DNA from 2 places in the Chromobacterium paludis genome. Region 2 is predicted to be linked to the other one. Evidence: riboswitches for the same ligand, from Rfam matches in the RefSeq annotation. Region 2 holds a riboswitch; the other holds the start of a gene.

Region 1 (15,863 bases), 1.4 Mb from region 2:
TCTCGTCCATCATCGCCACCGCGGCCTCGTCCACCAGCTTCTTGCGTTCGGCCTCCACGCTGTAGACGCCGTCGATGATGTCCTTGATCTTCTTCTCCACGCCCTTGGGCACAATGCCGTGCTCCGCGTTGAACGCCATCTGTTTGGCGCGGCGGCGCTCGGTCTCGTCCATCGCCTTCTTCATGGAGTCGGTGATGCGGTCAGCGTAGAGCAGCGCACGGCCGTTCAGGTTCCGCGCCGCGCGGCCTATGGTCTGGATCAGGCTGCGCTCGCTGCGCAGGAAACCCTCTTTATCAGCATCCAGGATCGCCACCAGGCTCACCTCGGGAATGTCCAGGCCTTCGCGCAGCAGGTTGATGCCGATCAGCACGTCGAACATGCCGAGGCGCAGGTCGCGGATGATTTCCACCCGCTCCACGGTATCGATGTCGCTGTGCAGATAGCGCACCTTGATGCCGTGCTCGGTGTAGTAATCGGCCAATTGCTCGGCCATGCGCTTGGTCAGCGTGGTGACCAGCACCCGCTCGCCGCGTTCCATGCGGTCGCGGATTTCGGACAGCAAGTCGTCCACCTGCGTCGCCACCGGACGGATCTCGATCTGCGGGTCCACCAGGCCGGTCGGCCGCACCACCTGCTCCACCACCTGGCCGGCATGCTCCTTCTCGTACACCGCCGGCGTGGCGGAGACGAACACAGTCTGCGGCATCAGCTTTTCAAATTCATGGAATTTCAGCGGCCGGTTGTCGGCGGCGGACGGCAGGCGGAAACCGTACTCCACCAGATTGGCCTTGCGCGCCGCGTCGCCCTTGTACATCGCGCCCACCTGCGGCACGGTGACGTGGCTCTCGTCGATGAACATCAGCGCGTTCTTGGGCAGATAGTCGATCAGCGTCGGCGGCGGATCGCCGGGGCCGCGGCCGGAAAAGTGGCGCGAATAGTTTTCGATGCCCTTGCAGAAGCCCATCTCGTACAGCATTTCCAGGTCGAAGCGGGTGCGCTGCTCGATGCGCTGCGCCTCCACCAGCTTGCCCTCTTTCTGATACCACTCTACGCGGCTGCGCAGCTCGTCCTTGATCTGCTCGCAAGCGCGCAGCACGGTGTCGCGCGGCGTCACGTAGTGGCTGGACGGGAATACGGTGAAGCGGCCGACGCGCTGCTTGGTCGTGCCGGTCAAGGGATCGAACAGGGTCAGCGTTTCCACTTCGTCGTCGAACAGGCTGACGCGCAGCGCGGTGTCGCTGCTTTCCGCCGGGTAGATGTCGATCACGTCGCCGCGCACGCGGAAAGTGCCGCGGCCGAAGTCCATGTCGTTGCGGCTGTACTGCATGGTGGTGAGGCGGCTGATGATATCGCGCTGCGGCGTGGTTTCGCCTTCCTTCAGATGCAGAATCATCTGGTGGTAGTCGGACGGGTCGCCGATGCCATAGATCGCCGACACCGTCGCCACGATGATGCAGTCGGGACGTTCCAATATCGACTTGGTGGCCGACAGGCGCATCTGCTCGATGTGCTCGTTGATGCTGGAGTCTTTCTCGATGAACAAGTCGCGGCTGGGAACGTAGGCTTCCGGCTGGTAATAGTCGTAGTAAGAGACGAAATACTCCACCGCGTTGTGCGGGAAGAATTCGCGCATCTCGCTGTAGAGCTGGGCCGCCAGCGTCTTGTTGTGCGCCATGATGATGGCCGGCCGCCCGGTCTGGGCGATGACGTTGGCCATGGTGTAGGTCTTGCCGGAACCGGTCACGCCCAGCAGCGTCTGGTAGGACAGGCCATCGGACAAGCCCTCCACCAGTTGCGCGATGGCGGCGGGCTGGTCGCCGGCCGGCGGGAACGGCTGGTTCAGTTGGAACGGGCTATCGGGAAAAGTCAGCAGCATGGCGGGAGCGGACAGAGTGGCGAAACCGATGATTTTACGCCGGTCCGCGCCTAATCACATCCTTCTTTACCTGCTTGGATCCTTGCAGCGCGGCGACAACGGCCATCGCCGGCGCCAACATATGACGTGTACGAATTATTCTTTCGCGAAGTCTTCACAGCCCCGCAACATTGTTTAAAATGCAAGCAGGACATGGGCAGGCTTTTTCATGAAATGATGCAGGATTATTGCCTTATTGCCGAAAATGCCTGCCAGATGACTTCCTGCCCGCATTCAAAACAAGCGCACACACGGAGTGACGCATGATCAAGAAAATCGCAAGTCTGCTGATATCGGCGGCCCTGTCCGTTCCGGTAATGGCGGCTCCGCCCCAGGGCGTGATGGTGGCCAGCGAAATGTCCGGCTACGGCGCCCCGCGGCTGAATTCCCGTTCGGTGCTGGTCATCAACGGCAACACCGGCGAAACGCTGTACGAGAAGAACACCCATCAGCGCATGCCCATCGCCTCCATCAGCAAGCTGATGACAGCCATGGTGCTGCTGGACTCCGGCGCGCCGCTGGACGAACGAGTCACGGTGTCCGACGCCGAAATAGACCGCGTCAAGCACACCACCTCGCGCCTAGCCGTCGGCACCACGCTGAGCCGCAAGGAAATGCTGCTGCTGGCGCTGATGTCGTCGGAAAACCGCGCCGCCGCCACCTTGGCGCGCACCACCTTTCCCGGCGGCACCGCCGCCTTTGTCGAGAAAATGAACCGCAAAGCGCGCAGCCTGGGCATGACGGAAACCGTATTCCACGACCCTACCGGCCTGGACGTGCGCAACACCTCCACCGCGGCCGATCTGGCCAAAATGGTGCAGGCCGCCGACGATTACCCGCTGATCCGCGAGTTCACCACCACCGAGCAGCACCAGATCGTCTCCGTGCGCAAGCGCGTGCTGCAGTACCGCAACAGCAACGCCCTGGTGCGCGAAGGCGACTGGGACATCGCGGTGCAGAAGACCGGCTACATCCAGGAGGCCGGCCGCTGCATGGTGTTGCAGGCCGTGGTCGGCTCCCAGCCCTTGATCATCGTGCTGCTGGACGCCGGCGCCAGCTCGGCCCGCGTGCATGACGCCAAGAACATCAAGACCTGGCTGGAATCCCACCCTGGCAGCTGGCTGGCCGGCTGATCGCCCCGCATCGCCATGCAGGCCGCGCATCCCAATGGGATGGGCGGCTTTTTTCATGCCATACTATTTGACTCATTCGCCCAGGAGTCCGCCTTGACCATAAGCATCATCCCCGCCCGGCCGCAAGACGCCGCCGAAATCCACCGTTTCATCACCGAGCTGGCCATTTACGAGCGCGCCGAGCATGAAATGGTGGCCAGCGTCGCCGACATCGAAAGCTCGCTATTCGGCCCGCAGGCCAAGGCCCAGGCGCTGATGTGCCATGTCGATGGCCAGCTGGCCGGCTTCGCCGTCTATTTCTTCAGCTACTCCACCTGGCTGGGCAAAAACGGCCTCTATCTGGAAGACTTGTACGTCACGCCGGAAATGCGCGGCGCCGGCGCAGGCAAGGCGCTGCTGAAGCACCTGGCGCAACTGGCGCTGGAACAGGACTGCGGCCGCTTTGAATGGAGCGTGCTGGACTGGAACCAGCCGGCCATAGACTTCTATCAGTCCCTGGGCGCCAAGCCGCAGGCCGAATGGGTGCGCTACCGCCTGGCCGGCGACGATCTGCGCCAGTTCGCCCTGGGAAAAGAAACCGCAAGCGCCTGAGCTCAGGCCGGCAGCGTGGCAACCATGGCCGCAATCGCTCGCTGAAGAGCGCTTCGGCGCCGCAGGCGAGCGTTTCGGCGCAGCGGGCCGCCGCGGCGCCGCCTATCATCCTTCATGTCATGCCCCCACAGGAGAACCGATATGCGCACCGCCTTGTTGATCGCCAGCCTGCTGGCCCTGCCGCTGGCCGCCCACGCCGAAGGTTTCAAACTGAGCAGCCAGAGCATCGCCGACGGCAAGCCGTTGAGCCTGCGCCAAGTCTACAAAGGCTTTGGCTGCGAAGGCGGCAATGTCTCGCCGCAGCTGTCCTGGAGCGGCGCGCCGGCCGGCGCCAAGAGCTTCGCCATCACCGTTTACGACCCGGACGCGCCGACCGGCAGCGGCTGGTGGCACTGGACGGTAGTCAATCTGCCGGCCAGCGTCCACTCACTGCCGGAAGGCGCCGGCAACGCCGGCGGCCAGCTGCCGGCAGGCGCGGTGCAGGGCCGCACCGACTTCGGCGCATCCGGCTTCGGCGGCGCCTGCCCGCCGGTGGGCGACAAGCCGCACCGCTACCAATTCACCGTCTGGGCGCTGAAGACGGACAAGCTGCCGCTGGACGCCAACGCCAGCGGCGCCTTGGTAGGCTATATGCTTAACGCCAACGTCTTGGGCAAGGCCAGCCTCACCGCCACCTACGGCCGCTGAGCCGCATGATGGACCTCGCCCTGCGCGAATGCCGCATCGAAGCCGGCGAAATCCGCGCCCGCCTGCCCCAGCGCATCCGGCGGGTGCCGGTCTTCCTGCCGGCGCTATGCCGCGTGCGCCATGGCGTCAAGCGCATGTGGCTGGGCGAGCGGGCCATGTCGGCCGGGCCGGCCCAGTTGGTGCTGCTGCCGGCCGGCAGCGAGCTGGACATCGCCAATCTGCCCGACGCGCGCGGCTATCTGGCCGATCTCGTCGTCCTGCCGCCGGAACTGGTGGACCATTTCCGCCAGCGGCACGGACCGCTGCTGCTGCGCCAGAACGACGACGGCCAGCTCTGCCCTTCCATGGACGACACCGTCAGCCATGCCTGGCAATTGCTGATGAACAGCCTGCGCGGCGACGCGCCGCCGGAGATGCGGCAGCACCATGCGGAGGGCGTATTGCTGGCCCTGGCGCTGGCCGGCCAGGCCGGCCCCATGCTGCAGGAGCCGGCGGATCAACTGGCGCAGCGCGTCCGGCAATTGCTGATGCTGGACCCGGCCGCGCCATGGAGCGTGGAGGCGGCGGCGCGGCGGCTCAAGCTGGGCGCCTCCACCCTGCGCCGCCATCTGGCCGAGGAAGGCAGCGGCTTTCAACGGCTGCTCGAAGAGGTGCGCATGGGGCAGGCCCTGCAAAGCCTGCAAAGCAGCGCGCGCCCCATTTCCGATATCGCCGCAGCCAGCGGCTACGCCTCGCCGTCTCGTTTCGCCGCGCGCTTCCGGCAACGCTACGGCCTGACGCCCAGCGAGCTGCGGCGGACGCTTTAAGCCTGCAGCGGCAACAAGCGCGCCGGGTCCAGCCCCACGCCTATCTCGCCGCCGACAAACAGCGACGCCTGCCAGCGCGCGGCCTCGCGCGCGGACAGGCTCAACACGAGTTCGCCGGCCTGAGCCGCCACCTTGAGCCGCGCGCCATCCGGCAGCCAGGTCAGCTCCAGGATGTGCGCCGGCGGCTGATCGTCGCCCAGCAGCAGCGCCTGCGGCGGCGCCACTGCATGCGCCAGCACGTTTTCATAGCCGATGAAGCGCGCCAGCCAGGCATCGGCCGGCGCGGCCAGCAGCCGCTGCGGCGCGTCGCATTGCAGCAGCCGGCCGTCCTTCAGCACCGCCACCCGGTCGGCCAACGCGAAGGCCTCCTCGCGGTCATGGGTGACGAGGATGACAGGCGCGCCGGCCTCGCGCAGCAGGCCGCGGAAGTCGCGCTGCAGTTGCCGGCGCAAGTCCGCGTCCAGGCTGGAAAACGGCTCGTCCAGCAAGAGCAGCCGCGGCTGCGTCGCCAGCGCGCGCGCCAGCGCCACGCGCTGCTGCTCGCCGCCGGACAGCGTCCACACCTTGCGCCCGGCATGCTCGGCCAAGCCCACCCGCGCCAGCATGGCCCGCGCCTGCGCCTCGGCGTCGCGCTTGGGCAGGCCTTGTTCGATCAGGCCGAACATGGCGTTGCCCAGCACGTCCAAATGCGGAAACAAGGCGAAGTCCTGGAACATCAGCGCGAAGCCGCGCCGCTCCGGCGGCAGCTTCGCCAGATCCGCGCCGTCGAAGCGCAGCTCGCCGCCATCCGGCCGCTCCAGCCCGGCTATCATCTTCAGCAAGGTGCTCTTGCCGCAGCCGGACGGCCCCAGCAGGGCCATGGTTTCGCCGGCGGCGACGCTCAGGGAGACGTCGTCCGCCACCACGCGCGCGCCGAAGCGCTTATTCAGGTTTCGCAGCGTCAGCACGGCGGTCCTCCCATGAGCCGGCGCCTCCGGCGGTTTCTATGATCCAGAACGCGACGCAGGCCAGCAGCATCAGCAGGCAAGACAACTGCATCGCCGCGTCGGCGTTGGCCGCGCCGGGCTTGCCCAGCTTCTGGTAGATCAGCGTGGTCAGCGTCAGCCATTCCGGGCGAGACAGGAACAAGGTGACGGCGAACTCGCCCACCGCCGTGGCGGCGGCGAAGGCCAGTCCGCGGCGCAAGGCCGGCTGCAGCAGCGGCCACTGCACGCGGCGGAACACCCGCCACGGCCCGGCCCCCAGGCTGCGCGCGGAGGCGTTCCAGTGTGGCGGCTGGCCGTCCAGCGCCGTCAGCAGCGCCTTGGCGACGAAGGGGTAAGCCAGCAAGGCGTAAGCGCCCAGCAACAAGGCCAGCGCGGCGCTCCATTGCGGATACAGCAGCAAGAGGCCGAAAGCCACGCACACTGGCGAGGCGACGAAAGGCAGGAAAATCAGCGCGCGCATGGCCAGGCTGCGGCCGCAGGCAAAAGCGTGGGCCAGGCCCAGCGCGCCGGCCGCCAGCACGGTCAGCCCGGTGAAGCGCGCGCTGTTCCACAAGGCCAGCCGGACGTCGTCATCCCACAAGGCGGACCAGCCGGACGCGGCGGCCAGGCCGCGCCACAGCACCGCCAGCAAAGGCAGGCCGGCGAACAGCAGCAGCGCGGCCAGCGCGGCGGCCAAAGCCAGCTTTTCCTTCAAGCTGGCAGCCGGCCGCAAAGGCAAGGGCTCGACCTTGGCCGCGGTCGCCAGCCGCCGCGCCAGCCAGGCGTACAGCGCGGCCATGCCGCCGCACACTGTCAGCACCACGAGCGCCAGCGCGCCGGCGTCGGCCAGGTTCAGCTCGTAAGCCACCAGGGTGTAGATTTCCACCTCCAGCGTGGTATAGCGCTGGCCGCCCAAGATCAGCGCCAGGCCGAAGCCGGAGAAGCAATACAGAAACACCAGGCACAGGCTGGACAAGAGCCAGGGCAGCGCCGCCGGCCATTCCACGCGCCAGAAGGTCCGCCATGGCGTGGCGCCCAGCGTGCGCGCGGCGGCCAGCCGGCTGGCCGGCGTCTGGGCGAAGCCATCGCAGCCGGCGCGCACCACCAGCGGCAGATTGAAGAACAGATTGCCGTACAGCAGCAGCCACGGCGTGTCCTGCAGATTGACGCCAAACAGTCCCTGCGGGCCGAACAAGGCCAGCACGCCCATCGCCGCCACCAGGGTGGGCATGACGAAGGGCAGCATCAGCAGGCGCAACAACAGGAAGCGGCCGGGGAAATGGTAGCGCGCCAGCAGCCAGGCCAGCGGCGCGCCCAGCAGCAGGCACAGCAAGGCGCTGGCCGCGGCCTGGCCCAGCGACCACAACAAGCGCCAGCGCAGATAGGCATCGCTCAACAAGCCGGGGCTGAACTGCAGGCCGCCCTCGGCCAGCAAGCGAGCCAAGGGCAAGACGGCCAACAGGAATAGAAACAGCAGGGGCAAGCCGGCGAGCGCCGGCCTGGATGAAACAAACTGCTTCAAACACATGCTCCAGACAACGGCCAGTCAGCCGTCAATACATCCTCGCAACCGTCTTCATCGCGTATCTGCCCTACCTTGGCGAAGCCCAGCTGCGCGGCCAGCGCCTGCGACGGCGCATTGTCCGGCGCGATGGACAACACCAGCCGCGACACGCCGCCCCGCTCCGCCGCCCAGCCGGCCATGGCCAGCAGCGCCTCGCGCGCGTAGCCCTGGCGGCGGTAGGCCGGGTAGACCGCATAGCCCAGCTCCACGTCGCCGTAGCCGTTCAGATACGGATGGCCCGGCACGGTGTGGAAGTTGATATGGCCCACCATGGCCAGATCGTCGCGGCGCAGCAGCGCGCGCACCGACCACGGCGCGTAGGCCGGGTCTTCCGCCATGTCCGCCAGCCGCATCGCCATCAACTCCTTCTCCCGCAGCCAGTCGTCGGCGGGACGGCAGCCCAGGCTCAGCGCGGCGGCGTCCACGTCGCCGCGCAGGCAGGCCTGCAGGCACGCCGGCTCCAGATGGCGCAAGATCAGGCGGGGACCCATCACATCTTCAATCATCGCGCGGCTTCCCATCGACAATGCCGGCATCATGACAGAAAACGCTTGAAAACGTCATGCCTGTCACTGGCCGGACTTCAGCACCACCCGCGTCCAGCGGCTGACCCAGCCGCGCTGCTTGGCTGCCAGCGTGGCGTTGTCCGGCGTGTCGTGGGCGGCCGGTTGCTCGGCGTACTTGTACACCGGGTTCAGCTCGATCTTATCCATGGCCGGGTACATCCACATCTGGGTCGGGATGTCCTTCTGCACCGCGTCCGAACGCAGGAAAGCGATGAATTGCTGGGCCAGCTTGGGCTCCTTGCCGCCCTTGACCAGGGCCGCGCCCTCCACTTGGCGGAACACCGCGCCCGGCAGCGGCAGGTTGCCGGTCGGCGCGTCGGCCAGTTTTTCCTTGCTGTAGAACACCTCGGCCGCCGGGCTGGTGGCGTAGCTCACCACGATGGGCCGGCCGCCGCCGTTCTTGGAGAAGTCCGTGTAATAGGCTTCGGTCCAACCCTTGCTCACCTTCAGGCCGTTGTCGCGCAGTTTGCCCCACAAGGCGAAAGCCTTTTCCTCGCCCAGGGCATGGATGGTGGAGGCCAGGAAGGCCAGGCCCGGGCTGGAAGTGGCCGGGTTCTCCACCACCAGCAGGTTCTTGTAGGCCGGCAGGGTCAAATCATTCAGCGTCTTGGGCAGCGGCAGCTTGTTCTTGGCGAACCAGGCTTTGTCGTAGTTCAGCGTCACATAGCCATAGTCGATGGCCGCCATGCCCGGCAGGCTGACCTTGCCGCCCTTGGCCAACTCCGCCGGCAGCGGCGCCAGCGCGCCGGCCTGCTCGGCCTTGCCTATCAGGCTATTGTCTATGCCGAACACCACGTCGGCGATGGGATTGGATTTGGTCAGTATCAGCTTGTTGACCATCTCGCCGGCGTCGCCGGCCTTGATGATGGACACCTTGGCGCCGGTCTGCTTCTCGAAAGCGGCCAGCAGCGGCTTGTCGATGGCGAAGGAGCTGTGCGCGAGCACGCGCAGTTCGGCGGCATGGACGGACAGGCTGGACAGGCCCAGGGCGACGACGACTAATTTGGGGAACAACTTCATGAATCTCTCCGTGCAAAAAACGACGGAGCAAGCGGGCATGCAGGACGGTTCCCGCGCATCACGCTCCCTCCGCTGGCATGATCCAGATCAGGTTCTCAGGGTGTCTCTCAGCCCGCATGGCGGGCACCCCCGGTGACAGGCGCACAGTATAGCGGAGATTGCGGCAAACAACTTAACACTCTGGTCAAGCCGCTTAATACCGGCGTGAAAAGCCGTCGCTATGCTGCATACGCTCGCTGAGAAATCCACCCGAAATGGGGCAATATGATTCAGAAACTGCTGCTGACCGGCACCCTGCTCGCCCTGCCCTTCGCCGCCCTGGCCGACATCGGCGTCGATGGCGCGCGCCATCTGCTATTGCGCACCGGCTTCGGCGCCAATCCGGCGCAAATCGCCGCCTTCGCGCCGCTCAGCCGCGAAGCGGCCGTGGACAAGATCCTGGCCGGCGTGCGCGCCCAGGCGGTCACGCCGCCGCCGGGCTGGACCAATGAACCGTTTGAGCGTCCCAGCCAGCCCGGCCTGAGCGAAGAGCAGAAAAAAGCGCTGCAGCAGGAGCGCAACCAGCACGCGGTGGCGTTGCGCAGCTGGTGGCTGACCGAGATGCGCGACACCCCTTCGCCGCTGACCGAGAAAATGACCTTGTTCTGGCACAACCATTTCGTGTCCTCGCTGGAGAAGGTGCGTTCGCCGCAGATGATGTACCGGCAGAACCTGCTGCTGCGCCGCTACGCGCTGGGCGACTTCGGCCAGCTTTTGCACGCGGTGGCGCGCGACCCGGCGATGATGCGCTACCTGGACACCGTCAATAATCGCCAGGACCAGCCCAACGAGAACTTCGCGCGCGAGGTGATGGAGCTGTTCACCTTGGGCGAGGGCCATTACAGCGAGCAGGACATCCGCGAGGCGGCGCGCGCCTTCACCGGCTGGGGGCTGGATCGCGCGCAAGAATTCATTTATCGACCGCGGCTGCGCGACGACGGCGACAAAGTCATCTTCGGCCAACGCGGCGATTTCGACGGCGACGACGTGGTCGACCTGCTGCTGCAACAACCCTCAACCGCCGTGTTCGTCACCAACAAGCTGTGGCGCAACTTCGTATCGCCCACGCCGGACGCCGCCACGGTCAACAAGCTGGCGGCGGACTTCCGTCGCAGCCATTACCAGATCAAGCCCTTGATGCGCGCGCTGCTGCTGACGCCGCAGTTCTGGCGCAGCCAGGGCCTGCTGGTGAAGTCGCCCGTGGAGCTGACCGTGGGCACGCTGGTGACTTTCGACCTCAGGCCGCCGGACTGGCGCGTGATCGCCGGACTGAACCGCCAATTGGGGCAGGACGTGTTCGCGCCGCCCAATGTCAAGGGCTGGCCCGGCGGCGAAGCCTGGATCAACAGCGCCACCCTGCTCACGCGCAAACAGTTTCTGGACCGCATCGCCCGCGACGCCGCGCCGGCGCGCGACGCTTTCGTCCAGGCCGACGGCGGCATGAACGAGATGGCTGCCCGCGAGGCGCGCATCAACCGCTTCATCAACCGCGGCTTGAACTCGATGAAGCTGCAGCCGGACGAGTGGGCCGCCATGTATGGCGTAAGAAATCCCGACGATGCCGCCCGCCTGCTGCTGGCGGTGCCGCCGACCAACCCGCTGCCGCCCGGCGAAAGCGGGGCCAAAGCCATCGCCCAGCTGTTGCTGGACCCGGCGTACCAAGTGGAATAAGGAGCCCGCCATGTTCAAGCGACGCGAATTCCTGAAGGCGGCCGGCGCCGGCCTGATGCTGTCGGTGCTGCCCAATCTGTCCTGGGCGCTGGCCCCGGCCGGCTACAAACGCTTGCTGGTCTTGATCGAACTGAAAGGCGGCAACGACGGCCTCAACACCGTGGTTCCCTACGGCAGCGCCGACTACTACCGGCTGCGCCCCGGCATCGCCATCGCGCGCGAGCAGGTTTTGCAGATCAACGGCGACATCGGCCTGCACCCTTCCCTGTCCCCGTTGATGCCGCTGTGGCAGGACAAGCAGCTGGCCTTGCTGCAAGGCGTGGGCTATCCGGAGCCCAATCTGTCCCACTTCCGCTCAATTGAAATCTGGGACACCGCCTCGGCCAGCCAGCAGTTCCTGACCGAGGGCTGGCTGTCGCGCCTGTTCCGCGAGCAGCCGACGCCCAAGCACTTCGCCGCCGACGGCGTGGTGCTCTCCAGCCAGGTGCTGGGTCCGCTGGACGGCGGCGCGCGCGCCGTGGTACTGAGCCAGGCGCAGGACTTCTCGCGCCAGGTCAGGCTGGTGGAGGACCGGCAGCCCGGCCACGCCGGTTCGGCGCTGGAGCACATCCTGAAAGTGGAGGGCGACATCCGCCAGGCCGCTGCCAGCCTGGCGCCGCTGCCGCGCACCGCGGACAGCGAATCGCCCACCGCCGGGCCCAAGCCCAAGGGCGGCTTCGGCGTGGCGGTGCGCACCTTGACCGACACCCTGGCGCGCGGCGTGGACATCGCCGTCGCCCGCATCACGCTGACCGGCTTCGACACCCACGGCAACCAACAGCCGACGCAGGCGCGCTTGCTGGAGGAGCTGGCCGACGGGCTGGCGCAGCTGAAAACCGAGATGACGCGGCAAGGCCGCTGGGACGATACGCTGGCGCTGACATACGCCGAGTTTGGCCGCCGCCCGCGCGAAAACGGCAACCGCGGCACCGACCACGGCACCGCCAATGTCCACTTCGCGCTGGGCGGGCGCGTCAACGGCGGGCTGTACGGCCAGACGCCTCAGCTGGCAGGCGTCAACGAAGGCAATCTGCCGCACGCGATAGACTTCCGTCAGCTCTACGCCACGGCGATGGAAAACTGGTGGGGCAAGGACAGCCGCAATGTGCTGGGCGGACGCTTCGCCACGCTGCCCTTGCTGCGCGGCTGAGGCTCAGGGATCGGGATAGGCGATGCTGAAGCGGCTGCGGTAGAGCCGATCCACCACGCCCTCGCGCTTCAAGCCGCGTAGCGCGTCGGCAAAATCCTGGCACAGCGGCGGCGACACGCTGCGCTTGCTGAAGACGTAATAGGCCCCGCCCACGCGCCATACCGGCGGCAACGCCACGATGGCGGGATGCTGCGGCAAACGCGCCATTTCATTCGGCACCGTATCCATGGTGGCGAGCAGCAGATCTATCCGCCCCAGCTGCAGCTTGCGCAAGCTGCTGGCCAGGTTTTCCCCGGCGTCCACCCTGACCGCGCCGGGAGGCGCTTGCAGCCAATGATCCAGCCTGTCGCCGTAGCTGTCGCCATGGGTGACGCCCAAGCGGACCAGACCCAGCCTGCCCAGGTCCTGCAACTGGGCAACCGGCCAATGCGCCGCGCGATCCTTGCGCACCCACAGCCGCACCAGGGTGGGACTGTAGCCGGGCACGAAACAGGCAAACGCTTCCCGCTCCCGCGTTTTCAGCGCCTGCATCGCGGCATCCACCTTGCCCAGGCGCAGCTCCTGCAGGGTGCGCGACCAAGGCAGCTGGCGGTACGCCAGCCGGCAGCCGATGCGCGCTGCCGCCTGGTTCAGCAACTCCACCGAGTAACCCGCGGGCCGGCCATCCCGTCCCTGATAATGAAACGGCGGCCACTCCTCCCAGCCCACGCTCAAGGGCCGGTCACACAGGCCGCCCGCCGCCGCGACTCCCGCCGCCGCGCACAGGCAGAAAAAAAGCATCCAGCGCACGCATCCTCCTCCACACCCCATCGGCAAGCGTTCTGCTACATATCTAGAATGTACGATAGAATCATACTGTCCATACCTGGCCATAACCTAGCCACTCGCACAGAACGTCCAGCCGATGACCGCTAATCACAATACCAAGAACAATGGCCAAGCCCAACCCGCAGCAGAGGAGTTTCCCCTCCCCCCTCCGGAAAGCGAGGGCGCATTGGCCAACCAGGCCATTCCGCTGGGCGAATCGATATTGACCATCCAGGCCGGCGAACACCCCATCTACGGCATCATGCAGCGCAGCCGCGCCGTCACCGCCCAGTCAGACTACTACCGGCTGCAGTTTCGCGGCTATGCCCGTTCCGATGGCACGCACTGGGTGCCGATGGAAGGCGACGACAGCCGCTTTCACGCGCAATACAACCTGGCCTGGGTCAGGGTGGACCGCCCCAGCCAGACCGTCACCTTCGGCCCCAAGAACGGCGTGCAATGCAGCCCGGGACTGGAAGGCACCGGGCTGGACACCTATTTGTTCGGCAACGCCATCGCCTGGGCCAAGAGCACCTGCCCCGATTACGCCATCTCGCCCGGCCTGATCACCATCGGCTCGTCCTCGGACGAGGAACGCACCAAGAAGCACGCCTTCTACGCCAGCCAGGCCTTCCAGTTCGAATGGCAGGATCCGGCCCAGCGCAACGCTCTGTTCTTCAAGGACAAGGTCAGCAAATTGCTGGGCGTGTGGAACAAGGACGCGATACGCGAGTTCGGCGGCGAAGAAATGCTGCAAATGCTGGCCGGCCAGGACGAGGCCAGGATGGCGCTGCAATATGAGCTGGATCAGGCGGAAAACGCCCAGGACACTATGAAGCGCGCGCTGCAAAAAGAGAAAAGCACGTCGCAGATCCTGACCGGCGTGCTGATCCTGATGGCCATCATCGGCGTGTGGGCCCTGCTATAGCCCCCTAGAACGAAGCCCCGGCGCGGGCGGCCTGTTCGTACACGCCGGCCAGCATGCGCATCAGCTGCGCGATCTCGCCTATTTCCTGATTGGCCACGCCGCCGTCGCTGAGCGTCGGCATCAAGCACTGCTCGCGCACCTGGCGATAGCGCTCGCACAGCTCCTTGCCCTGCGGCGTGGTGGAGAACAGCACTTCCTTGCCACTTTTCTCACTCTCCACATAACCCATCTTCATCAGCTTCTTCAGCGCATAGGACACCACGTGCGTGTCCTCCATGTTCAGCACGAAGCAAATGTCGGCCAGCTTCTTCTGCCGCCCGCGGTGGTTGACGTGATGCACCAGCAGCACCTCGGTCGGCGTCATGTCCTTCTCTCCGGCCGCCGCCATGCAACGCACCATCCAGCGGTGAAACGCGTTGTTGACCACGGTCAGGCTGAACTCGAACTCCGACAGCTCAGGGCTGCGTTCGGAAACCAGGTGTTGCGAAGATACGATCTTTGGCAAAGCTGCGGTCATTTCCCCTCCCTCTGTCTTGTGCATTGATGTTTTCGTCATTTACAACATTAAATTGACGAGAAATTATCAACATTGCAGCATTACATTTAGGTAAGCTGGCGTCTATATAATATTCCTAAATCATATTCAATCCACAGCCATGTCTATCGACACCTCATCATCGCCCCAGATCCAATGGCTAGGCAACCAGGCCCTGACGCTGGAGCTTCCGCCGCCGGCCACGCTGGAAGGCCAGCGCCGCATCTGGCGGCTGGCGGAATGGCTGCGCGCCCTCGACGAAGTCCGCGAAGCGGTGCCCGGCATGAACAACCTGATGCTGGAGCTTCAACCCGGCGCCAAAACGGCGGGCTGGCCGGCCAGATTGCGCAAGCTGTGGCAGCAGGCGGAACAAGCGGCCCCGGGCGGACGCGTGGTGGAAATCCCCGTACGCTACGGCGGCGCCGCCGGGCCGGACTTGCAGGCGGTGGCGCAACATTGCGGCCTGACGCCCAAGCAAGTCATCACCCGCCATACCGCCGCGGAATACACCGTGTTCTTCCTGGGCTTCCAGCCCGGTTTCGCCTATCTGGGCGGCCTGGACCCTATGCTCGCCACGCCGCGCCATGCCACGCCCAGGCAACAGGTGCCGGCCGGATCGGTGGCGATAGGCGGCAGCCAGACCGGCATCTATCCGGCCGCCTCTCCCGGCGGCTGGCAGATCATCGGCCATAGCGACCTGGTGCTGTTCGATCCGGAGCGGCAGCCGCCCAGCGCGCTGCAGCCGGGCGACACCGTGCGCTTCGTCGCGGCGGAGGCGGCATGACGCTGGAAGCGATCAAGGCCGGCCCGCAAACCACGGTACAGGACCTGGGCCGATTCGGCGCGCGGCATCTGGGCGTCTGTCGCGCCGGCGCGATGGACACGCTGGCGCTGACCGTGGCCAACCGGCTGGTGGGCAATCCCGCCAGCGCGGCGGCGCTGGAAATCACCTTGCCGCCGGCCTGCTTCCGCCTGCTGCGCGACGGCATGCTGGCGCTGGCCGGCGCCGACTGCTCCGCCACCCTGGACGGCGAGCCGGTATGGCCGGGCTGGCGCACGCCGTTTCGCGCCGGCCAGGTGTTGCAGCTGCAGGCGCCGCGCCTGGGCATGCGCGCCTATCTGGCCGTGGACGGCGGCATCGCGCTGCCGCAAGTCATGGCGTCGGCCAGCACGGACCTGATGGCGGGCTTCGGCGGACTGGATGGCCGCGCCCTGCGCGATGGCGACCGGCTGCCGCTGGGCGCGCCCAAGCCCCCCAAGCCGCGCCGCGGCGTATGGCTGCCGCGCCCCGGCCCGCAAATCCGCGTCCACCCCGGCCCGGAATACGCCCTGCTGTCCAAGTCCGCCCGTGAACGATTGTGGAGCGCGCCATGGCAAATCACACCCAGCAGCAACCGCATGGGCTACCGCCTGTCCGGCCCCCGGCTGCAATTGGCCGAGCCCAGGG
Region 2 (15,863 bases):
GAAACAGGGTCTTGCCGGCCTCGCTTTGTTGGCGCAGTTCGCGGTCTATGCCGGCCAGTTTGGCGGCGACGGCGGGCTGGCGCAGCACGGTTTCCCAGTCCGGATGGACGCGGGCCAGGGCGGGGGATAGATAGCTTAGAGAGGACATGGCGTTTCTTTGAGACGGGTAGGGCGGAGGATGCGACTTGGAGACGGCGCGGCGCGTTTTGTTCCAAGCAAAACACCGCCCGCAGGCGGTGTCTTGAACAGGGCGCGGCGCGCTCAGTAACGGGCGACGGACGCATCCACCTGCGTCGACCAGGCGTCGATGCCGCCTTGCAGATTGATCACGTCGTCGAAGCCGGCATTCTGCAGGAACAGCGCCACCTGGGCGCTGCGCATGCCGTGGTGGCAGATGGCGACGATGGTGGCGTCGTCCGGCAGTTCGCTCATCCGGATGGGAATCAGATTCATCGGGATGTGCACGCTGCCCTCGATGTGCGCGAGCTGGTATTCCCAGCCTTCGCGCACGTCCAGCAGCAGCGGGCGCTTGGCCTGCGGGTCAGCCAGCTGGGCGGCGAGGGCGGGGGCGGTGATTTCGCGCAGCATGATCAGAAGCTGAAGCGAGCGGGTTCGACGGCTTCGAACTTCTTCAGACGCTCGATGCAGGTTTCGAACAGCGTGGTTTCGCGGAAGCTGGTGTCGGTCTCGCGCTGGATCAGCTTGCAGCTCATCACCGGCAGATCGCCCACCACCAGGATCAGGCGGCCGCCGACGGCCAGCTGGTCCTTCAGTTCCTGCGGCACGACGGGCAAGGAGCCGCCAACCACGATCACGTCGTAAGGCGCTTGCTGCGGGAGACCCAGCACGCCGTCGCCTTCCACCAGGGTGACGTTGGCGATGCCGGCCTTCTTCAGGTGGGCTGCGGCGCGGTCTTTCTGCGCCGGGTCGATTTCCACGCTGACGACGTGTTTGCCCAGCTTGGCCAGCAGCGCGGTCAGGTAGCCGCTGCCGGTGCCGATTTCCAGAATCTTGTCGCCGGACTGGATCAGGGCGTCCTGGGCCAGGCGCGCTTCCATCTTAGGCTGCAGCATCTTGCTGCCGTTGGGCAGCGGCAGTTCGGTGTCGACGAAGGCCAGTTGGCGCTGATTGTCGGACACGAAGTCCTCGCGTTTCACGTGGAACAGCAGGTCCAGAATGGTGGAATCCAGGACATCCCACGGGCGAATTTGTTGTTCGACCATATTGAAACGGTTTTTTTCGAAATCCATCAACTTACACTCCGGTGGCTGGGAGTCCGCCGGCGGCGGCAAGACTCTGGTCATGACGATAACTTGCGATTATCCCATATTTGCCTTACCTTCACACGGCATCGCTAGGGGTCCTGCGCCTGGCGTTCGGCGTAGATGGCTACCAAAGCGTAGGACATCGGGCTGAAGCGCGGCGCGGGTGAGAAATACCCTTGGAACCTGACCCGGATAATACCGGCGTAGGGAAGCGTCACCTGCCCGCCATGGCCACGCCATACCCGCAGCCGGCCCCGCCGGATCGCTCCTTGCGCCGCTTCATCGCTTTTGGAGACACCCGCCCGATGAACGCGCCCGTAAACAAGCAAATGGTGGTGGACGCCGCCGCCATCCAGCCCTTGCCTAACTCCCGCAAGATCCATGTCGCCGGCAGCCGCCCGGACATTCAAGTGCCGATGCGCGAGATTCGCCAGGCCGACACGCCGACCCAGTTCGGCGGCGAGCAGAACCCGCCCATCTACGTCTACGACACCAGCGGCCCATACAGCGATCCGGCCGCGAAAATCGACATCCAGAGCGGCCTCGCGCCCTTGCGCGCCGCCTGGATCGCCGAGCGCGGCGACTGCGAGCAGCTGGATGGCCTGTCCAGCGAATACGGCCGCGCCCGCGAGGCGGACCCCAAGCTTGCCGAGCTGCGCTTCAATCTGCAGCGCAAGCCGCGCCGCGCCAAGGCCGGCCGCAATGTGACGCAGATGCATTACGCGCGCCAAGGCATCGTCACGCCGGAGATGGAGTTTGTCGCCATCCGCGAAAACCTGAACCGCCGCGCCTATGTGGCATCGCTCAAAGCCACCGGCAACACCCGCTTGCTGGAGCTGATGACGCGCCAGCACAAGGGGCAGAGCTTCGGCGCCAATCTGCCGGACGAAATCACGGCGGAATTCGTGCGCCAGGAAGTGGCCGCCGGCCGCGCCATCATCCCGGCCAACATCAATCACCCGGAATCCGAGCCCATGATCATAGGCCGCAACTTCCTGGTGAAAATCAACGGCAATATCGGCAATAGCGCGGTTACGTCGTCGATTTCCGAAGAAGTGGACAAGATGACCTGGGGCATACGCTGGGGCGCCGACACCATCATGGACCTGTCCACCGGCAAGAACATCCACGAAACGCGCGAGTGGATTTTGCGCAACAGCCCGGTGCCCATCGGCACCGTGCCCATCTACCAGGCGCTGGAAAAGGTGAACGGCAAGGCCGAGGACCTGACTTGGGAAATCTTCAAGGACACGCTGATCGAGCAGGCCGAGCAGGGCGTGGACTATTTCACCATCCACGCCGGCGTGCGCCTGGCCTATGTGCCGATGACGGCCAATCGCATGACCGGCATCGTGTCGCGCGGCGGCTCCATCATGGCCAAGTGGTGCCTGGCGCACCACCAGGAGAATTTCCTCTACACCCACTTCGAGGAGATCTGCGAAATCATGAAGGCCTACGACGTGGCCTTCAGCCTGGGCGACGGCCTGCGTCCGGGCAGCGCCTGGGACGCCAACGACGAGGCGCAGCTGGGCGAGTTGAAAACCCTGGGCGAACTGACCGAGATCGCCTGGAAGCACGATGTGCAGGTGATGATAGAAGGCCCCGGCCACGTGCCGATGCAGCTGATCAAGGAGAATATGGACAAGGAGCTGGAATGGTGCCGCGAAGCGCCGTTCTACACCCTGGGGCCGCTGACCACCGACATCGCGCCCGGCTACGACCACATCACCTCGGCCATCGGCGCGGCGCAGATCGGCTGGTACGGCACCGCCATGCTGTGCTACGTGACGCAGAAGGAGCACCTGGGGCTGCCGAACAAGAACGACGTCAAAGAGGGCATCATCACCTACAAGCTGGCGGCGCACGCGGCGGACCTGGCCAAGGGCCATCCCGGCGCGCAGATCCGCGACAACGCCTTGTCCAAGGCGCGCTTCGAATTCCGCTGGGAAGACCAGTTCAATCTGGGCCTGGACCCGGACAAGGCACGCGACTTCCACGACGAAACGCTGCCGAAAGACAGCGCCAAGGTGGCGCACTTCTGCAGCATGTGCGGTCCGCACTTCTGCAGCATGAAGATCACCCAGGACGTGCGCGACTTCGCCGCCAAGCAGGGCATCAGCGAGCAGGATGCCTTGCAGAAAGGCATGGAAGTGAAGTCCATCGAGTTTGTGCAGAGCGGAGCCAAGCTGTACGACAAGATCTGATGTTGCAGAGGCGGAACAACGGCGGGGCTGCCCGGCGTTTTTTATGCCTGCCGTATCGGCAAGCGGTCTAGGATGAGCGTATCCCCCAGCACAGGAGCCTGCGATGGACACCAGCAATCACCAGTTGCCCGGCCTGTTTCGCCAACTGGGCCTGGCCGACGAACCGGCGGCGATGCGCGCCTTTATCGCCAGCCATCCGCTGCCGCCGGGCGCCAGCTTGGCCGAGGCGCCGTTCTGGAGCGCCGCGCAAGCATCTTTCCTGCGCCAGGCGCTGGAATGCGACGCCGAATGGAGCGAGGCGGTGGACGAGCTGGCCGTGCTGCTGCAACAGGGGGAGGCTTAAAAACCGGTAACACAACCACTGCTTCGCAGCCTGGCGTGACGCGGGGTTTTGTGAAGGTCTCCTCGATTGTGGATAAAAACAAGAATGGGCGATAGCTTGTGGATAAGCTGTCGCCCATTCTTATTTCACCTGCTGACGCTCAGGCGGCGATGTAGACCCAGGCGCGCTCGCCATTGTCGAGCAAGGCCTGCACACGCCGGTAGTCGTCCACTTCATAGAGGTCGGCTTGAGCCAGTTCCTGCTCGCTGATGTTGAACACGCTGCCGGCGACGCGGTCTTGCTGACAGTCGCTCGGGTGGATGATGGGATGGTGGGTCTTGCCGCTGGCGCGCACTACCTCGGCATCGCGGATTTCCAGCATCTCCCGCTTGAATCCCACCAATTGCGCAGGATGGCCGTTCAGCAGGCGGCCGAAGGTAGCGAGCTGCACATTGTCTTGCTGCAAGGTGCCGTAAGAGAACAGTTTGGGCATGGTTCCTCTCCCGTTGAATGGGGTTTTCACATCGTATCATCGGGCATGGCCGATAGGCGCATTCCCCTCTCCCCTTGTGGGGAAAGGGGCTTATTGCGGGAAAAAGCCGTTATCCAGCAGCATATCCTCGAAAAAAGCGCCATATGGTTTGGACGGATGGTGGATATGGATTTCCAGCACCCAGAGCGACTCTCTGGGCGTGTGGGGGAAATCGGCCAGCGCGCCCTTATGCAGCGCGGCGGTGCGCGGCATCCGCCTGTGCTATGCCGATCTGGAGGAGGACAGGTTGCGGCTGGGCGTGGCCAGGCTGGGAGGGGCGCTGCGCGAACAGGCTAACAAATGGTAGACAAGGGCTTGGACCTGCTAGATTGAAAAAGAATGTCTGTGTTTTAGGTTTTCATGACAGTAGCCATGGATGGATATGGAATGAAACAGACCGATCAGACTTTGCTGGAGCAACTTCGCATCACGGAATTCGAGATCGAGCAACGCAAAATGCTGTTTGGCCTGGAGCCGCGCGATGAGTTGTTGCTGCGCGCGGCCGGCAATTCGATAGAGGCGCATCTGGACGATCTGGTGGACCGCTTCTACGAGTTGCAGACCAGCACGCCGGAAATCGCGCTGCTGATAGGCGACGCCGATACCTTGCAAAGACTGCGCGCGGCCCAGCGCCGCTATGTGATAGACCTGTTCAGCGGCGTCTATGATCTGGACTACGTCAACAACCGCCTCCGCATCGGCCTGGTGCACAAGCGCATCGGCGTGGAGCCCAAGCTGTACCTGGCGGCGGTGCAGACGCTGAAAACGCTGTTGGTGCAGAAGCTGGGCAACATCATCCCGGATCCGGACGTGCTGATGCATACCCAGTTGTCGCTGGACAAGCTGGTGATGTTCGACGTGGCGCTGGTGTTTGAAACCTATATCCGCAGCCTGGTGGCGGAAATTGAGGCCTCGCGCAACAAGTCCGAGCAATATGCGCGGCTGCTGGAGGAAAAGGTGGCGATGCGCACGCGCCAGCTGGAGGTGCTGTCGCGCACCGATCCGCTGACCGGCCTGTTGAACCGCCGCTACTTGGACGAGACGCTGACCCGGGTGCTGCGCGGCGCCCAGTACCGGCGCGAGAAAGTGGCGTTGGTGTATGTGGACATCGACAATTTCAAGCACATCAACGACAGCCAGGGCCATCAGCGCGGCGACGAGATTCTGCGCGTGCTGGGCGAGATCATCTGCCGCATTTCCCGCGCCGAGGATGGCTGTTTTCGCTACGGCGGCGACGAATTCTGCATCGTGCTGCCCAATTGCGACGCGCGCCACGCCGAGCAGACCTTCATGTTGCGGCTCAGAAACGAAATGGCGAAAGTCTTGCCCGAGGTCAGTTTGAGCATGGGTTGCGCCGAGACCGGGCCGGATGATTTCATTCTGCCCGATGTCTTGCTGGACCAGGCGGATCAGCGCATGTATCGGGTCAAGCAGGATGGCCGCTTGCCGCCTGCGCCTGAGGACGGCGTGCCGGAAGCCAGCCCTGGGGACTACGCGGACTAGGGGCGCTTGAGCTGGGGCTAGCGGTCGCGCCGGGATGCATTTGCGGCGCCCACGCGATCCCGTCATCCAGCGTCAACCCTTACTCTCACAGCAGGCACACCCGGTTGCGGCCGTCCCGTTTGGCCTGGTACAGCGCCTGGTCCGCCTTTTGCTGGGCGCTGGCGAAATCGTGCTGGCGGCATTGCCATTCGTAGACGCCGGCGGAGAAGCTGCAGCTCAGATCGGGCTGGCCGGGCAGGGGCCGCAACTGGCTGAACTGCTGGCGCAGCCTTTCCGCCACCACATAGCCCGTTTGCGCCGGCGTGTCCGGCATCACCAGGCAGAATTCCTCGCCACCATAGCGTATCAGCAGGTCGTTTTCGCGCACGCCGTTGTTCAGCACGCCTGCCAGGGCCTGCAAGACCATGTCGCCGGCAGGATGGCCGTAGCGGTCGTTGATGGACTTGAAGTGGTCGATGTCCAGCATCACCACGCAGACGCGCTCGGTGGAGGCCTCCAGCGTGCGCAGCCAGTATTGCAGCGCGCGGCGGTTGCCGGTCGCCGTCAGCGGGTCGATGTTGGCGGCGTCTTCCAGCCGGCTGTTCTGCCGCTGCAGTGCGATATTGAGAAAGCCCACCGCGCCGCAGACCTGGGCTGCCGCGGCGAAGGTCAGCGCCCAGTGGTGGACGGTATCCTGGGGATGGGGCAGCAGAGGGAGGCCCTGCAGATGGCGCAGGATGTCGGTGGTGTCGCGCCAGATGAACAGGATCGCGCTGACCAGGAACAGCAGGGCGGTGGGGCTGAAGCGGTTATGGCACACCTGGCGCTCCGCCCGCCAGTACAGCCAGGCGGCGGCCAGGTACAGCAGCGGGATCTCCACGGCGTCGACAATCAGTTGCGCCGTGGTCCACGGCACCCACTGGTTCAATCCGGCGTAGGCCGCCACCGCCAGCCACAGCCAGTCCGGCAGCCGCTTGCCGATCAGGCGGGCGATGACCATCAGCTGCAGGGTGATGCCGCCCGTCGTCATGGCGGGGCCGATGCTGCGCTGCAAAAAGCCCGGTCCCAGCAGATGGCCTTCCAGCAGCATGCCGCCGGCCAGCAAGAGCGAGGCCTGCAGCCAGCGGTGCCGCGCGCGCACCAGGTCCGCGCGCACGCTGTGCTGCCAGGTGATGAGGCCTATGCTGGCGACTGCCAGCGAGACCATGATGAGCAGGTAGTCTGACATGGGCGGTCAAGCGAGAATGAGCGATATTTGCTTCATTCTAGCAAAGGGCGGCCCTGCCTCTGCCGGCGCTATGGAGAAGGCTTGAGCGCGCCCTTGGCCGCCGATGCCTGCTGTTTGAGTTGGTCCAGTTGCTGTTTCCATTCCGGATTCAATGCCGCGGCGCTGTCCACTGCCTGTTTGGCTGCGCCCAGCGCGGCGCTGGCCTGTTGTTTCCATTGCCCCAGCGGCGCGCTGGCGGCATCCAGGCCCTGATGCGCCTCGCCGATGGCGGCGGAGGCGGCCTGTTGCAATTGAGCGGTTTGTTGCTGATTGCAGCCGGCCAGCGGCAGCGCGCAAACGGCGGCGAAGATGACGATGCGCATGGTTTTGTCCTGTGGTTGGCGTCTTGCTACAGAGCCGCAGGCGGATGGCAAGTTCCTGTCAACACCGGTTAAGCCAAGCCCTGATCCTGCGTTGCGGCTCGTGGCCTTACGATTTGTCCTGTCTGCGTAGGCGCGGCGCGGCTTTGCTTATCGAGATTTGCTTCGCGGCGCTCAGTTGAAATGACATTGGCAATGCTTGGCGTTTGGGTTTATGTTGTGCCTTCTTTCTTCTTGCCAGGAGTCTGCCATGATAACCGTCAGCGTTCTCTACCCGCATCACGCGGGCGCGCATTTCGATTTCGGCTATTACCTGCAAAACCACATGCCCATGGTGCAGCAATTGCTTGGCCATGCGCTGAAAGGCGCGCGGGTCGACCGCGGCCTGTCCGGCGCGGAGGCGGGCAGTCCGGCCGGCTATGTCGCGCTGGCCTTGCTGCAGTTCGATACCATGGAGGCGTTCCAACAGGCGTTTGGCCCGGTGGCGGCGCGCATCATGGGCGATGTGCCGAACTACACCGATATCCAGCCGCAGATCCAGTACAGCGAAGTGGCGTTGTGGGACGAGCGCCAGCCAGGCGTCAACGGCTGGTATGCCGACGCGCAATAAGCGTTAACTGGTCAGGCGTCCGGCCAGGCCGTCCGGCGCCTGGCTGACGGCCAGCCTGGGCGCGCCGTGCCAGGCGGCCAGCTTGTTCAGCGCGGTCTTCAAGTCGTCGGCCAGCCGCTGGCTGACGCGCACGCCCGGCTCCAGGTGCAGCGATTTGACCTCGAACACGCCCTGGGCGCGGTGAGCCTTGGCGTCCAGACGGCCCACCAGCTTGCCGCGGTTCAGTATCGGCAGCGTGAAATAGCCGTACTTGCGCTTGGGCGCCGGGGTGTAGCACTCGATCTTGTAATCGAAGTCGAATAGCTCCAGCGCGCGCTTGCGGTCCCATACCAGCGGGTCGAACGGCGACAGGATGGCGGTATTGCCGCTGTTCAGCTTGCCGGCCGCCGCCAGTTCCAGCTCCGCGGCCAGGCTGGCGTGGACGAAGGCGTCGTGGCTCCAGCCCTCCACTTTGACCGGAATCAGCTCGCCCTGGTCGGCCAGGCCATGCAGCAGTTCGCCGTAGGGCGCGCGCTTGAGCCGGTAGTAGTCGGCCACCCACGCCGGCTTGGCCAGGCCCAGCGCGCGGCAGCTGTTGCGCATCTGCTCCAGCCGCACGTCTTCGGGAGAAGGCAGGTCGCGCGCGTCGTCCCAATCCGGCAGCACCCGCTCGGCCAGGTCGTAGACGCGCTGGAAGCTGCGGCGTTCCTTCACCATCAGCCTGCCCAGCGTGAACAGCGCTTCCAGATGGCGTTTTTCCGGCTTCCAGTCCCACCAGCCATTTCCCTTGCCGCCCTGGCGCTCGAAATCGGCCGAGCGCGCCGGGCCGTGTTCGCGGATGCGCTCGACGATGGCCTCGATGTCGGCGCGGTGCTGCTCGTACCAGCGCTGTGAAAACTTCCAGCCCATGCCCTCTGCGTTCAACATGCGGTGGCGCAGCAGGCGGTAGTCCTCCACCGGCACGAAGCAGGCCTCGTGCGCCCAGTATTCGAACAGCGCGCCCTCGGCCAGCAATTGGTCCAGCCAGGCCGGGTCGTAATGGCCGATGCGGCTGTACAGCACTAGGTAGGGGCTGCGCGCCACCACGCTGATGGTGTCGATCTGCAGCAGCGCCATGCGGCGGATGGCGGCCAGCGCGTCGGCCTTGGCCGCCTTGCGGCGCGGCGCGGCGAGCAGGCCTTGGGCGGCCAATTGCAGATGGCGGGCTTGCTGCAGGGAGAGGTGTATCGTCATGGCGGGTTTGGGCGAGGGTGGGAACGAAGACTATAGCAGGCGCGACAAGCGAGGTCAGTTGTCATGCCTATGGTATGACGGGGCGGCGAGTTTGTGGCAGAGTGGTTAACCCAATGCTCAGGAGCTAGCGCATGATCAGCCATCTCGACCATATCGTACTGACCGTCCGCGACATCGAGGCGGCGGCGGCTTTCTACCAGCGCGCGCTGAAGCTGGAAGCGGTGACGTTCGGCAATGGCCGCCGCGCGCTGCGTTTCGGCAACCAGAAGATCAATCTGCAGACTTTGGGCCAGGAGACGCGCAATCACGCCGCCATCGGTTGCGGCGACCTGTGCCTGATCGCTTCCGCGCCGCTGCCGGAGGTGATTGAACACCTGAAGCGCGAGGGCGTGGCCATCGTCGAAGGGCCGGTGACGCGCAGCGGCGCGATGGGGCCCATCACCTCGGTGTATTTCAAGGACCCGGACGGCAATCTGGTGGAAGTCAGCAGTTACAATTTTTGAAAACCAGGATGCAGGATAAAGAGGCTGGCATGCCGGCGCATCCTGAGTTGCCGCAGGCGGTGGCTGGAAACTGATGCGGCTATTGATGGAAGAACGAACAGTGGAGAACGGGAAAGTGGGGAACCTGGCCGATGTGCCCAGCCCGATAGACCTGCGCCAGATGGCCGACGCGGCCGAATGGGCGGCCAAGGCAATGGAAAAGCGGCCGTGGCGCGTCGAGTTTTTCGACCGTTTCGCCCATGAGCTGGCGGGCGCCTGCAGGGTGCTGGAGCTGGGCTCCGGCCCGGGCTTTCTGGCGCGCCACCTGCAGGAACGTTTGCCGCAGCTGCGCCTGGAGCTGTTCGATTTTTCCGAGGCCATGCACCAGCTGGCGCGCGAACGGCTGGGCGTGTTGGCGGAGAGGGCCGATTTTCGCCTGGGCAGCTTCCGCGAAGCGGACTGGGCACGGGGCTTGCCGCTGTACGACGCGGTGATCACCAACCAGGCCGCGCACGAGGTACGGCATAAGCGCCATCTGCCGGCGCTGCACCGCCAGGCGCGTTCGCTGCTGCGGCCGGGCGCGTCCGACCATTACGCCGGCGGCGACGGCATGGCCAATGATCAGTTGTACGCGACGGTGGAAGAACAGGAAGCGGCCTTGCGCCAGGCTGGCTTCGGCGATGTGGCGCTGCTGATGCGTCGGGGCGGGCTGGTGTTTTTCCGCGCCGAGTGAGGGACTCAGCGCGCAGCGGGCTTGCCGGCGAAGAAATCGCGCAGCAGCGCGTCGTAGCTGCCGTCGCGGCGCATCGCCTCCAGGGCCAGGTTGAAGCGCGTCAGCAGGGCCTGTTGCTGCGAGCTTCGATTGATGGCGAGAAAGGACGGATTGCTGACTAGCACGGCCTGGGACAGCGAGATGTCGCGATAGCCGTCTTGCCGCAGCGCCAGTTGCAGCGACTCGCGTATGCCCAGCACCACGTCCAGCCGGCCCAGCTTCAGCTGGCGCAGGTTTTGCTCGTCGCTGTCGCCGTCCAGGGCGCTGAACTTGCCGTCTTTTCTGGCGTGGTCGAAATCGTCGCCATAGCTCCAGCCGGCGATCACCCCGACCCGCTTGCCATTCAAATCCGCCAGCGAGCCATAGCCGCTAGCCTTGGCCGGGTAGGCCATGACCACGCGTTCCAGGAACAGTGGCTGGCTGAAGTTGAACAGTTTTTCGCGCTCGGCGGTTTTGATGATGCCGCCGGCCGCCGCGCTGCCTTTGCCCAGCTCCTGCAGGGCCAGGCGCCAGGATCCGGCGCGCAAGGTGACGGCGATGCCGGCCCGTTCGCAGATTTTGGCGATCAGCGTGGGGTAGAGTCCGCTGGCGCCGTGTGGACCGGCATACATCAGCGGCGGGTTGCTGGCGTCGACATTGACGATCAGGCCGGGCGGCTCGCCGGCCTGGCTCTGCTGGACGAGGAGCAGCGCCAGCAGCAATAGGCCTTGGATGATTTTGTGCGGCATGCGGGACATCGTGGGAGCGGAATCACTCTTGCAGCATAGTATGCGGCGCGGCTTGCTGAATGCCGGACTGGACCATGAAAAAACGGAACCCTAGGGTTCCGTTTCGCGTTGGCGGCGGACTGGCGTTTATGGGTAAACGATGCGCAGCAGATTGGTGGAGCCGGGGGTGCCGAAGGGCACGCCGGCGATGATCACCATGGGCTTGCCCTGCTCGGCCAGGCCCAGCTTGGTGGCGCAGAAGGTGGTCTTGACGACCATGTCTTCCAGGTTTTCCGCGTCCGGGCCGTGGTAGGCCACCACGCCCCATACCAGGGACAGGCGGCGCGCCGTGGTCAGATTGGGCGAGATGCCCAGTATCGGCGTGGACGGACGTTCGCGCGCCAGATAGATGCAGGTGGAGCCGCTGGTGGTGAAAGCCACCGACACGGTGACCGGCAGCAGGGTGGCCACCTTGCGCACACAGGCGGCGATGGCGTCGGTGCGGTCCGGCTCGTCGGCCGCGCTGTAGTCCAGCGCCATCACCTTGCGGTAGTCCGGCGCGCCTTCCACGCGGCGGATGATGCGGTCCATGATCTGCACCGCTTCCAGCGGGAACTGGCCGGCGGCGGTTTCGGCCGACAGCATGACCGCGTCCGCGCCTTCGTAGACGGCGGTGGCCACGTCGTTGGCTTCGGCGCGCGTGGGCGTCGGCGCGGTGATCATGGATTCCAGCATCTGGGTGGCCACGATGACCGGGCGGCCCAGGTGGCGGCATTGATGCACGATCTTGCGCTGCGCCACCGGCACGTCTTCCGGCGGCAGCTCCACGCCCAGGTCGCCGCGCGCCACCATGACGGCGTCGGACAACATGGCGATGGCGTCCAGGTCATCGACGGCGGACGGTTTTTCGATCTTGGAAATGATGCCGACGCGCTTGCCGACGATGTCGCGCAGCTCCTGGACGTCGGCCGCGGTTTGCACGAAGGACATGGCCAGCCAGTCCGCGCCTTCGGCCAGCGCGAATTCGGCGTCCTTGCGATCTTTTTCAGTAATGACCGACAGCGGCAGCACGGTGTTGGGCAGATTGAAGCCCTTGTTGCTGGACAGGTCGCCGCCCACCGCGACGCGGGTGACGATGCGGCGCGGTTCCACTTGTTCCACGTGGAACGCCAGTTTGCCGTCGTTGACCAGGATGCGGTGGCCGGGCTGCAGCGCGGCGAAGGCTTCCGGGTGCGGCAGCGTGGCGCGCTTGTTGTCGCCGGGCACTTCATCCAGCACGAACTCATAGGCGTCGCCGGTCTGCACCGGCGTGGCATGCGGGAATTTGCCGATGCGCAGCTTGGGGCCTTGCAGGTCCACCACTACGCCCAGCGGGCGGTCCAGCGCCTTTTCCGCGGCGCGGATGGCCTGCAGCCGGGCGCGATGGTCGTCATGGCTGCCGTGGCTCATATTGAGCCGGAAGATGTTGACCCCGGCGCGGGCCAATTCCAGGATTTGTTCCGGGGTGCTGGAGGACGGCCCCAGCGTAGCGAGAATTTTGGTGTTGCGAAGCATGACAGTCCTTTGCGGCCCATCCGGCCGGTTGATCAGGAGCGAGGTGGCGTGTGGCGGCCATGCCGTCGGCCGAGCAGCGGCGCTTCGCGCCGGCTGGCGATATGGCTTCATATGAAATGATGCCATGGCGCGGCGACGGATTTCTTGCGCTGGGTCCAAAACTTGGCGTCCAGCGGCGAGAGTCATCGTGCCATATCTGGCGTGTAGCGTCATAACTACGTAAATATGGCATTTCGATTGCAAAACAACGTTTTGTGGCGATGGTTTGAGCAGGTTTCGGCAATCTTGTTTTCGAATATTTTCTTATTTTTTCCTTTTTGGTAATTGGCGTGTGGCGCAGGCAAAGGCTTGCCCCTCGGCCTTGTCGCGTGCTTTTTCCGCCTGTCTTGTTGGCCGGTTGGAGTCAGTGCTGCCACGACTCCGCACATTTTCGGCAATTTTCCGTTTTGCAGTGCATCAATTATTTTGATGTAAAAATGTAGCGTCGCGCTACATGGCGTAAGTATTTGAAATTCAATGGAATGATTGGGGTTTCATTCGGGTGGATAACCGGGGGCGGCTTGAAGAATGTACTTTTTTTAACACGACGATTGACATCCTGCCGTTCGCGAATAGAATTGTCCGCAAATAAAACGAACGTCATAAGCAAAAAAAGCAACACACAACGCAACGTTGACATCCCCGGCTGTTAACCACGCCGCCTTACCGGCAATCAGGAGAAGACACAATGAGCGATCAGTACGTACTGGCCTTGGACCAGGGCACCACCAGTTCCCGAGCCATCCTGTTCAACCGCAGCGGCGACATCGTGTCGCTGGCGCAAAAGGAATTCCGCCAGATCTACCCGCAAGCGGGCTGGGTTGAGCATGATCCGCAGGAAATCTGGGGCGGCCAGGTGGGCGTGGCCGCGGAAGCGGTGGCCAAGGCCGGCATCGACGGTCGCAGCATCGCCGCCATCGGCATCACCAACCAGCGCGAAACCACCATCGTGTGGGACCGCGAAACCGGCCAGCCGGTGTACAACGCCATCGTGTGGCAGGACCGCCGCACCGCCGAGTTCTGCGACGAACTGAAAGCCCGCGGCCTCTCCGAACTGATCCGCTCCAAGACCGGCCTGCTGGTGGACGCCTACTTCTCCGGCAGCAAGATCAAGTGGATTCTGGACAATGTCCCCGGCGCGCGCGACCGTGCCCGCGAAGGCAAGCTGGCTTTCGGCACTGTGGACAGCTGGCTGATCTGGAACTTCACCCACGGCAAGGTGCACGTGACCGACGTGTCCAACGCCTCGCGCACCATGCTGTACAACATCCACACCCTGGAATGGGACGCCGAGCTGCTGGACATCATGGGCATCCCCGCCTCCATGCTGCCGCAAGTGAAGAGCTCCAGCGAAGTGTACGGCCACACCCACGCCGCCCACCTGGGCGTGGAAATCCCGATCGCCGGCGTGGCCGGCGACCAGCAGGCCGCCTTGTTCGGCCAGCAGTGCACCACGCCGGGCATGGTGAAAAACACCTACGGCACCGGCTGCTTCATGATGCTGAACACCGGCGACACACCGATCGAATCGTCCAACAACCTGCTCACCACCATCGCCTGGAAGGTGGACGGCAAGGTGCAGTACGCGCTGGAAGGCTCCATCTTCATCGGCGGCGCGGTGGTGAAATGGCTGCGCGACGGTCTGGGCATCATTCGCCATTCGGCAGACGTCGGCCCGCTGGCGCAGGAAGTGGAAAACAGCGACGGCGTCTACCTGGTGCCGGCCTTCGCCGGCCTGGGCGCGCCGCACTGGAACGCCAGCGCCCGCGGCACCATCGTCGGCGCCACCCTGGGCACCAAGGCCGCCCACATCGCCCGCGCCGCGCTGGACAGCATCGCCTACCAGACCCGCGACGTGCTGAAGGCGATGGAAGCCGACGCCAAGATGAGCATCGCCGAGCTGCGCGTGGACGGCGGCGCCACCGTCAACGAGCTGCTGATGCAGTTCCAGTCCGACATCCTGGCCGTGGACGTGGTGCGTCCCAAGATCACCGAAACCACCGCCCTGGGCGCCGCCTACCTGGCCGGCCTGGCCGTGGGCTACTGGAAGAACGTGGACGACGTGCAGGGTCAATGGCAGCTGGACCGCCGCTTCCAGCCGGAAATGGCCGCCGACGAAGTGGCCGGCAACGTCAAGGGCTGGCAGCGCGCGGTCAACGCCGCCAAGGCCTGGGCCGACGACCAAGCCTGAGTCCCGCGGAAGCCCGTCGCCGCGGCGAGCGCGCCTCCGACTGCAACTTCCAAGCGATGAGCCGACCCGCCGCGGCAAGCGGCGGGCGGACGCACCCTTTTTCTGAAAGAGACAATCATGAATCCTTTGATGGGCGAATTCATCGGCACCGCCTTGCTGGTGCTGCTGGGCAACGGCGTGGTGGCCAATGTGCTGCTGAAGAACACCAAGGGCCATAACAGCGGCCTGATCGTGGTGGCCTTTGGCTGGGCGATGGCGGTGTTCGTCGGCGTGTTCAGCGTGGCGGCGATCAGCGGCGCCCACCTGAACCCGGCGGTGACGGTGGCGCTGGCCGTGGCCGGCAAGTTCCCGTGGGACAAGGTGCCGGGCTATATCGTGGCGCAGATGCTGGGCGGCATGGCCGGCGCCGGCCTGATGTGGCTGATCTACCGCAAGCACTATGAAACCACCGACTGCGCCGACACCAAGCTGGCTACCTTCTGCACCGGCCCGGCCATCCGCAGCCTGCCGGGCAATCTGGTGTCCGAGATCGTCGCCACCTTTGTGCTGGTGTTCGCCATCCTGTCCATGGTGGCCCCCAAGATGTCGCTGGGCGCGATCGACGCGCTGCCGGTAGCCTTGCTGGTGCTGGGCATCGGCGTGTCGCTGGGCGGCACCACCGGCTACGCCATGAGCCCGGCGCGCGATCTGGCGCCGCGCATCATGCACGCCATCCTGCCGATTCCGGGCAAGCGCGACAGCGACTGGGGCTATTCCTGGGTGCCGGTGATCGGCTCGCTGATCGGCGGCACGCTGGCGGCATTGGCCTACACCCTGTAATGAGCCTGGCGGCGCGCTTCCCGGCGCGCCGTTTTTCTTTTTTGTTCGTTTTCCTCCCCGGCACGCTCCGGGAAAATCCCTTTAT

What was found. A riboswitch is a leader RNA that binds a small molecule or an ion and turns the genes downstream of it on or off. The one in region 2 is predicted to bind thiamine pyrophosphate.
Region 1: another riboswitch for thiamine pyrophosphate. It lies ahead of FYK34_RS10105 (thiamine ABC transporter substrate-binding protein); the one in region 2 lies ahead of thiC (phosphomethylpyrimidine synthase ThiC).

Annotation. Positions count from the first base shown of each region.
Region 1 covers NZ_CP043473.1:2,180,396-2,196,258, forward strand. The annotation lists gene uvrB (excinuclease ABC subunit UvrB) at 1-1,876, opposite strand, end outside; gene FYK34_RS10070 (serine hydrolase) at 2,179-3,048, shown strand; gene FYK34_RS10075 (GNAT family N-acetyltransferase) at 3,142-3,639, shown strand; gene FYK34_RS10080 (kinase inhibitor) at 3,781-4,326, shown strand; gene FYK34_RS10085 (helix-turn-helix transcriptional regulator) at 4,332-5,132, shown strand; gene FYK34_RS10090 (ABC transporter ATP-binding protein) at 5,129-6,079, opposite strand; gene FYK34_RS10095 (ABC transporter permease) at 6,054-7,619, opposite strand; gene FYK34_RS10100 (GNAT family N-acetyltransferase) at 7,616-8,167, opposite strand; gene FYK34_RS10105 (thiamine ABC transporter substrate-binding protein) at 8,231-9,247, opposite strand; TPP riboswitch at 9,294-9,388, opposite strand; gene FYK34_RS10110 (DUF1800 domain-containing protein) at 9,512-10,957, shown strand; gene FYK34_RS10115 (DUF1501 domain-containing protein) at 10,968-12,146, shown strand; gene FYK34_RS10120 (substrate-binding periplasmic protein) at 12,150-12,926, opposite strand; gene FYK34_RS10125 (hypothetical protein) at 13,051-13,881, shown strand; gene FYK34_RS10130 (winged helix DNA-binding protein) at 13,886-14,398, opposite strand; gene pxpB (5-oxoprolinase subunit PxpB) at 14,538-15,200, shown strand; gene FYK34_RS10140 (5-oxoprolinase subunit C family protein) at 15,197-15,863, shown strand, end outside.
Region 2 covers NZ_CP043473.1:3,624,256-3,640,118, reverse strand. The annotation lists gene FYK34_RS17260 (uracil-DNA glycosylase) at 1-148, opposite strand, end outside; gene FYK34_RS17255 (rhodanese-like domain-containing protein) at 262-588, opposite strand; gene FYK34_RS17250 (protein-L-isoaspartate O-methyltransferase family protein) at 591-1,250, opposite strand; TPP riboswitch at 1,347-1,492, shown strand; partial or broken gene thiC (phosphomethylpyrimidine synthase ThiC) at 1,652-3,469, shown strand; gene FYK34_RS17240 (DUF2789 domain-containing protein) at 3,573-3,812, shown strand; gene FYK34_RS17235 (gamma-glutamylcyclotransferase family protein) at 3,952-4,284, opposite strand; gene FYK34_RS20570 (hypothetical protein) at 4,375-4,536, opposite strand; gene FYK34_RS17230 (GGDEF domain-containing protein) at 4,711-5,826, shown strand; gene FYK34_RS17225 (GGDEF domain-containing protein) at 5,912-7,033, opposite strand; gene FYK34_RS17220 (hypothetical protein) at 7,102-7,395, opposite strand; gene FYK34_RS17215 (EthD family reductase) at 7,643-8,002, shown strand; gene FYK34_RS17210 (winged helix-turn-helix domain-containing protein) at 8,006-9,214, opposite strand; gene FYK34_RS17205 (VOC family protein) at 9,346-9,717, shown strand; gene FYK34_RS17200 (class I SAM-dependent methyltransferase) at 9,803-10,429, shown strand; gene FYK34_RS17195 (substrate-binding periplasmic protein) at 10,435-11,196, opposite strand; gene pyk (pyruvate kinase) at 11,323-12,729, opposite strand; gene glpK (glycerol kinase GlpK) at 13,457-14,959, shown strand; gene FYK34_RS17180 (MIP/aquaporin family protein) at 15,077-15,778, shown strand.